2 linked regions of the Spartinivicinus poritis genome follow. The protein of the gene in region 2 interacts with the protein of the main gene of each other region in a pairwise test. Links are inferred from orthologs where the notes say so. Each region holds a gene or a part of one and is shown on either strand. Other genes may lie near its edges.

Region 1 (4,441 bases), on a different replicon or contig from region 2:
AGCCGTACCCAACTGTCTTCAATAAATCAAATTGCGATTTTAACAGAGTTCGGATTCATAAGGTAACTGGCTGTAAGCACATACAGATAAATCGGCTATGTATAAATACCAACACACTAAAGTTAACAGCCATGATTTATTATTTGATATAATTAATTTTTGTTCTTTTACATGCCAAAGTGATTTTCCTATGCAACCAATGCTGAATATAGCCTTGAGGGCTGCTCGTAATGCCAGTGACGTGATAGAGCGTGCTGTTGAGCAGCTAGATGTACTCACTGTTAACAAAAAAGGCGACCGTGATTTTGTTACAGAAGTTGACCAGGCAGCAGAAAAAGTAATTCTGCGTACATTAAAAAAAGCTTACCCCAATCATGGTTTCTACGGAGAAGAAACAGGCCATCATCCTGGTCATGGTGAAGGACAAGACTATCTTTGGATTATCGACCCACTAGATGGCACCACTAACTTTATTCATGGCATCCCTCACTTTGCAGTTTCAATTGCCTGTCAATATAAAGGGCGTATTGAGCACGCCATTGTGTTAGACCCTATCCGTAAAGAAGAATTTGCAGCCAGCCGTGGTCGAGGGGCTCAATTAAATGGCAAACGAATTCGAGTCAGTAAAAGCAAACCGTTAAACGAATCACTACTGGCAACGGGCTTCCCTTTCCGCCCAGACCAAATGGATAAAATTGATGACTACCTTGGCATATTTAAATCACTTGTCGAGCAAACTGCTGGGATACGTCGTGCAGGCTCCGCAGCTCTTGACTTAGCTTATATCGCTGCTGGTCGCTATGATGCCTACTGGGAATTTGGTTTAAATCAGTGGGATATTGCTGCAGGGGTACTGCTTATTCAAGAAGCCGGTGGACTGGTCAGTGACTTTAAAGGAGGTCACGAGTTTATGGATAATGGACAGGTTGTAGCAGGCAATCCAAAGTGTTTTAAATCTGTGTTACAGCAAGTTCAGCCCCACATATCCAAAGGCTTTAAATAACCATATTATTGTTAATACCCAAAAAAAGGTGGCTAATAGCCACCTTTTCATTTTATAGGAAGATCACACATAAAAAATATTAGGGCAGCTCATCAGTGGCTTCTTGTTCCACCTCTGGAGGCATTAAGTCTTCACGACTGATCTTCATCACTAACAATATATTGGCTGCTACATAGATAGAAGAGTAAGTACCAACACCAACACCAATCATTAGCGCTAACGCAAAGTTATGAATTAATTCACCACCATAAATAAACAAAGCTACTAGTACTAACAAGGTGGTCAGTGACGTAACCAAGGTTCGACCTAGCGTTTGAGTAAGCGATGAATTGATCACTTCGATTGGTGTTGCTTTTCTTAATTTTCTAAAGTTTTCACGAATTCGATCAGCCACAACAATAGTGTCGTTTAATGAGTAACCGATAACCGCTAACAGTGCAGCTAGTACGGTCAGATCAAAACTTAAATTAAAAACAGAAAAAACACCAAGCGTAATGATAACGTCATGAGCTAACGCTAGTACGGCACCAAGAGCAAACTTAAACTGAAATCGGGCTGCAATATATAGCATCACCACGCCCAGCGCGAGCAACATACCAAGCCCGCCATCTTCTCTCAGCTCTTCACCCACTTGCGGGCCAACAAACTCAGAGCGTCTCAGTTCAATTTCGCCTTCATAAGATGACTTCAGTATTGCTGCCACATCATTACCTAAAGAAGGTTTATCACCAGCAATCCGCACCAGCACATCTTTGTCAGAGCCAAAGTCTTGAACAACTGCATCAGGGTATCCAGCACCCTGTAACTCTTTACGAATACTTTCTAAGTCAGCGGTTTTATCATAACCAAGCTCTATCAGGGTTCCCCCCGTAAAATCCAATCCAAACTGTAGCTGGTTAGAAAACAGAGAGATAATCGAGCCCAACACGAGCGCTATAGAGAGTGCAGCAGCTATTACCCGCGCCCCCATAAAATTCAACACTTTTTCGTTGTCATTCATCCTTTTGCCTTTAAATCTGCTAAGTTAGGAGCTAAATCCACAGTTTTTTCAACTGACGTCCACCGTGGGTTAGATTGACCAATGCACGTGTCACAACGATGGCAGTAAATATTGAGGTCACAATACCAATGGACAGTGTGACAGCAAACCCTCTTACTGGGCCAGTGCCCACACCATAAAGAATAATGGCGACTAATAAAGTAGTAATATTGGCATCAAGGATAGTTACAAATGCTCGGTCGTAACCTTCATGAATAGCATGCTGAAGGGGTAGCCCTCGTTTCATTTCCTCTTTTATTCTAGAGAAAATAAGCACATTAGCATCTACGGCCATCCCCACGGTCAGCACTATCCCAGCAATACCAGGCAAGGTTAAAGTGGCTGATAAGATAGACATAAAAGCTATCAGCAAGACTAAGTTAAGTCCCAGCGCCACATTAGCAAACAAGCCAAACACCTTGTAATAAACCAACATGAAAAACAGGACCAAGACAAAACCGACTACTACTGATTTAAATCCTAATTCAATGTTTTCTTTGCCCAGGCTTGGGCCGACTGTACGCTCTTCAACAAAGTACATGGGAGCAGCAAAAGCACCTGCTCTTAATAGCAGTGCTAACTCTTTTGACTCACCAACTGAATCTAATCCAGTAATTCTAAACTGAGTACCTAATGCAGACTGAATCGTCGCTAAACTGATAATTTTGCGCTCTTCTTTAAAGCGTGTCTCTTTAACAACAGCTGCTTTACCATCAACAACCTTTTCAACTTCTTTGGTATAAGGACGCTCTTCAATAAAGATCACAGCCATTTGGCGACCAACATTGGTGCGTGTAGCTTTATTCATTAACTGGCCACCACCACCGCTTAAAGTAATATTTACCTGTGGGCGGCCATTTTCATCAAAGCTGGCTCTCGCATCTGCAACCTGGTCACCCGTAACAATCACTTTCTTTTCTAACTTAGCCTGACCGCCTTCTTTACGATCAAGAATTTCATATTGTCCTGCTTTAGCATCAAGCTGTGCTGCCAAGCGAAATTCCAGGTTAGCCGTTTTACCAATAATCTTTTTAGCTTCGGCCGTATCTTGAACACCTGGCAACTCCACCACTATACGATTACGCCCCTGTCGCTGGACCAGTGGCTCAGAAACCCCTAACTCATTGACCCGATTTCTAAGTGAAGTCAGGTTCTGCTTAATGGCATAATCCTCAATGTCTTTGATTTTTAACTCAGAAAATTGATAGCTAAGCCAGTAGATAACACCATCTTCGCCTGCAGTAATATTCAAGTCAGTGTATTTGCCTTGAACTACCCGCATGGCTTTATCACGCTTAGTTTCATTTTTGAAATTTAACACCCAGCGGGTATTGGTAGAGCTACTAGCGACTTTGTAACGCAGGTCTTGCTTACTCAACTCAGAGCGAATTTCGTTATGAATCCCTTTTAAACGAGTTGCAATCGCTTTATCCATATCCACTTCCAGTAAGAAGTGAACCCCGCCACTTAAATCCAAACCCAACTTCATTGGCCCGGCCCCCATTGAGCGAAGCCAATCAGGTGTCGTCGCAGCCAGGTTGAGCGCCACTATATAGTCATCGCCAAGCCAGTCTTTAACAATTGACTTAGCTTTCAGTTGATCTTCAAAGCTGTTTAGCCGGAGCAAACCTGCCCCTTTATTAGTTACTTCAAATGCTTTTATCCCGATACCTTGCCTTTCCAAACGTTTTTGAGCTTGTTGTAACGTAGACTCAGAAACCGAGGTTGCTGATTGATGATGGGAGATTTGAATGGCTGGATCATCTTGATATAAGTTGGGTAATGCATAAATCACCCCTATCGAGACAATAAAAATAACGAGGAAATACTTCCAAATTGGATACTTGTTGAGCATGGTTCTGCCCTATATTCCTTCTTGTTCAACAGAACCCGGCAAGCCTAAGCCTGCCTGACGGGTCGGTAGTTGGCGGGTTAATCTAATAAAGGCAGCTAAAAAAGCGATGCTTTTAGCCAAGCCTTTAATGATGATTAGGATGCTTCGCCTAAATAATTAGATTGCTTTGATAGTACCTTTCGGTAATACAGCAGATATGGCCTGCTTCTGAAAATTCAACTCCACATTGTTAGAAACCTGTAATGTGACAAATTGTTCAGATACCTTTGTGACCTTGCCAACAATCCCTCCGTTAGTCACTACCTCATCGCCTTTGTTCAGGTTTTCAACCAGCTGCTGATGCTCTTTCATACGCTTTTTCTGTGGGCGAATTAGCAAGAAATAAAATACTGCGACCATCAACACCAGCATACCAATTTGAATCATTCCACCACCTTGTGCACCAGCAGCAGGGGCAGCAAAAGCTTCATTAATAAAAAAACTCATGGTTGTATTACTCCGTCGTTAATATAAATCAGTATTGGTATTCACTAACCCAGTGCAG
Region 2 (3,820 bases):
ATAGAAGCGTTTTTGAGAGAATTTTTTGAGCGTGATTTAAAAGTGCGATTTCGTCCGTCCTACTTCCCTTTCACTGAGCCTTCTGCAGAAGTAGATATTGAGTGGGGGACAGACGACAAAGGCAATACAAAATGGCTTGAAATAATGGGGTGTGGCATGGTTCACCCTAAAGTATTTGAGGCAGTGGGAATTGATTCTGAAAAATATACGGGTTATGCCTTTGGTTTGGGGGTTGAGCGAATGGCTATGCTGCGTTATGGAGTTAATGATCTGCGGATGTTTTTTGAAAATGACTTGAATTTCTTGCAGCAATTTTAAGTAGCCTTGATAAACAACGAAAGGCGTATAGTTTTCAGAATAACTAATTTGTAAATGGTAAAGCGATGAAATTCAGTGAACAATGGCTACGTGAATGGGTTAACCCAAAAGCAACAACTGAAGAAATAGTATCTACAATCACCATGGCTGGCCTGGAAGTTGATGAGGTTGAGCCTGTTGCTGGTGATTTTAAAGGGATTGTTGTCGGTGAAATTTTAAGTACTGAGCCACACCCTAATGCTGATAAATTAAAAGTGTGTCAGGTAGCTAGTGGTAATAGTGAAACCCTACAAGTGGTGTGTGGTGCACCCAATGCAACAGCAGGAATGAAAGTGCCATTTGCTTTGGTTGGGGCTGTACTGCCTGAAAATTTTAAAATTAAAAAAGCCAAATTAAGAGGTGTAGAGTCTTTCGGAATGCTGTGCTCTGAAGCAGAGCTAGGTATTTCTGATAATCATGATGGATTAATGGCATTACCTGCTGATGCACCTGTTGGAGAAGATATACGTCAGTATTTGCAATTAGATGATCATATCATTGATGTTGATTTAACGCCTAATCGTGCTGATTGCTTAAGTATTGCTGGTGTTGCTCGTGAAGTGGGTGTGAGCTTTAATAAGTCAGTTAATTCTGTTGAAATTAAGCCTGTGCCTCCACAAATTGATGATAAATTTGCTATAGAAATTCAGACACCTGATGACTGCCCACGCTATATTGGCCGAGTCATAAAAGGTGTGGATTTATCACAGCCGACCCCTTTATGGCTAAAAGAAAAATTACGTCGTAGCGGTATTCGCAGTATTGATCCTGTGGTTGATGTGACCAACTATGTGATGTTGGAGCTGGGCCAGCCAATGCATGGTTTTGACTTGGCAGAATTACACGGTCAAATCATTGTGAGAAAAGCCAAGGCAGAGGAAAAACTAAAATTATTAGATGGCCAGGAAATAACCCTGCAAGATGATATTTTGCTAATTGCTGATGAAAAAGGACCATTAGCAATGGCGGGAATTATGGGGGGAGAACACTCTGGGGTTTCAGAAAAAACCAAAGATATTTTCCTGGAAAGTGCTTTTTTTAACCCAATTACCATCGCGGGAAAAGCTCGTCGCTATGGTATGCATACTGATTCTTCCCATCGTTTTGAACGAGGGGTGGATTATGAGCTGCCACGGCTAGCGGCAGAACGCGCTACTGCGTTAATTTTATCAATTTGTGGTGGTCAGCCTGGCCCATTAACAGAGGCCGTTGCGCAAGAAAAATTACCTTCGCGTCAACAAGTTAAACTGCGAGAAGCAAGAATCGAGAGGTTGTTGGGCTTTGGTATGGCGAAGGAAAAGGTTGAAACCATACTAAGTGGGCTTGGTATGCAAGTGACAGCCGCTGAAGAAAATAATTGGGTAGTAGATGTACCGAGCTATCGCTTTGATATTGAGCGGGAAGAAGACCTGATTGAAGAGCTTGCGCGTGTGTTTGGCTATAATCAACTGCCCACAACAACACCGCAAAGTCAGCAGGTGATGGCGCAAATAGCAGAAGCTAAAACACCATTGCAGCAACAGCGCAAATTATTAACGGCTTTGGGGTACCAAGAAGTCATTAATTACAGCTTTATTGCTCCAGAATTACAGCAGCTGTTTAGTCCAGATTTAAAGCCTCAACCATTGGCTAACCCTATTTCGGCAGACATGGCTGTCATGAGAACCAGCTTATTACCAAGTTTGTTGAGTAATGTGCAGTACAACTTAAATAGACAGCAGCCAAGAGTCAGGTTGTTTGAGACTGGGCAAGTGTTTATTGAAACCGAAAGTGGCTTGGCTCAAGAGCAAAAAATAGCGGGTGTGATTTATGGTAGCCTCCTTCCAGAGAACTGGCACTCTCAAAAGCAGACAGTAGATTTTTATGATCTAAAAGGAGACGTAGAAGCACTGCTTGCACTAGGTAATGAAGCCGAAGTTGAAATTAAACCTGGTAAGCATGCTTCGATGCACCCAGGCCAAACCGCTGCGGTTTATTGTAATGGAAAGCTTGCTGGTCATTTAGGTACATTGCATCCGGAGCTACAAGCGAAGCTGGATTTGCCGAATGCTGCCTATCTTTTTGAGCTGGACTTAAAGGCAATTAGTGTTGGCAAAGTAACAAGCTTTGTTCCACTGTCTAAATTTCCAGAAGTTAGACGAGACCTGGCGTTTATTGTCGATAGAACAGTATTAGCCCAGGAGCTTAAGTCAGTGATTGCGGAAAAAGCGGGTGAATGGCTTAAGTCATTGACTTTATTCGACTTATACGAAGGGAAAGGAATTGAACCAGGTCAGAAAAGTGTGGCTTTAGGCTTGACGTTGCAACATCCATCGCGCACTCTTAATGATGAAGAGGTGAACTCAATTATTGATCAAGTAGTCACAGAACTGGAGCAAAAATTTCAGGCAAGTTTGAGGAAGTAGCCAATGGCGGCACTGACGAAAGCAGAAATGGCTGAGCGTCTTTTTGAAGAGCTTGGCCTTAACAAGCGAGAAGCCAAGGATATGGTAGAGTTGTTCTTTGAAGAAATTCGTCATGCCTTGGAATCCAATGAACAAGTTAAATTGTCTGGCTTTGGTAACTTTGACTTAAGAGACAAACGAGAAAGGCCAGGTCGAAACCCAAAAACAGGGGAGGAGATTCCAATATCTGCAAGAAGAGTGGTTACCTTCAGACCAGGACAAAAACTCAAGGCAAGAGTAGAGGCATATGCTGGAACCAAGCATCATCAATGAAGAACTACCAGCGATACCTGGTAAACGCTACTTTACTATTGGTGAAGTAAGCGAGCTGTGCCAGGTGAAGCCCCATGTGCTTCGTTACTGGGAACAAGAGTTTGAACAGCTCAAACCCGTAAAGCGGCGAGGAAATCGTCGCTATTACCAGCGTCAAGATGTGTTAATGATCCGACAAATTAGAAGCCTGCTTTATGAAAAAGGTTTTACAATTGGTGGGGCAAGAAATCAACTGGCTGGTGAAGACTCAAAATCAGATCGCACGCAGTATAAACAACTTATACGGCAGATGATCGCTGAGTTAGAAGAAGTACTTGCTGTATTAAAGTCTCGCTAAATCATGATAGAAAATCCGCTTGAACTTCAGTGGATTTCCTGTATTATCACCACTGTTTCAAAGCTATGAAGCAATTCGGAGTGTAGCGCAGCCTGGTAGCGCACCACAATGGGGTTGTGGGGGTCGGAGGTTCGAATCCTCTCACTCCGACCATTTTTCTTCTTTAGATTCAATCACTTACATCCCATCTGCAATTAAGAATCATTCTTCTTTAAGTATAAATTAAGTATATTTTAAGTAAATAACACCAGTTTTTGCCCCTGTTTTTAGAAGTCAGTTGATGTGTAATCTAGTTCACTAAGCCTGTTTTTTGGCTGAATCCAACTTCATGCTATATTCCTATATCATCTAAAAACGACAGTTTGTGACAGTACGATATGCTTTGAGTGACGCATCAGTAATGCCTGAC

The links. The genes of interacting proteins can lie anywhere in the genome.
Region 1: the proteins of pheT (region 2) and secD interact in binary tests that used the Escherichia coli proteins (3 or more experiments, as listed by UniProt). The link is inferred for Spartinivicinus poritis from one-to-one orthologs.

What each region holds. Positions count from the first base shown.
Region 1 is NZ_JAPMOU010000001.1:205,605-210,045, forward strand. The notes cover bases 1,467-4,441. They hold secD (protein translocase subunit SecD), read right to left. Parts: upstream 3,898-4,441; coding sequence 2,035-3,897; downstream 1,467-2,034. Other genes in these bases: secF (protein translocase subunit SecF), read right to left, coding at 1,467-2,003; yajC (preprotein translocase subunit YajC), read right to left, coding at 4,054-4,383; tgt (tRNA guanosine(34) transglycosylase Tgt), read right to left, coding at 4,428-4,441. Outside these bases: ORQ98_RS00920 (inositol monophosphatase family protein), read left to right, coding at 191-1,003; more of secF, read right to left, coding at 1,083-1,466. UniProt on the Escherichia coli protein: Part of the Sec protein translocase complex. Interacts with the SecYEG preprotein conducting channel. SecDF uses the proton motive force (PMF) to complete protein translocation after the ATP-dependent function of SecA.
Region 2 is NZ_JAPMOU010000015.1:135,975-139,794, forward strand. Bases 1-3,072 are described here. They hold pheT (phenylalanine--tRNA ligase subunit beta), read left to right. Parts: upstream 1-383; coding sequence 384-2,762; downstream 2,763-3,072. Other genes in these bases: pheS (phenylalanine--tRNA ligase subunit alpha), read left to right, coding at 1-318; ihfA (integration host factor subunit alpha), read left to right, coding at 2,766-3,072; ORQ98_RS13475 (MerR family transcriptional regulator), read left to right, coding at 3,049-3,072. Outside these bases: more of ihfA, read left to right, coding at 3,073-3,074; more of ORQ98_RS13475, read left to right, coding at 3,073-3,411.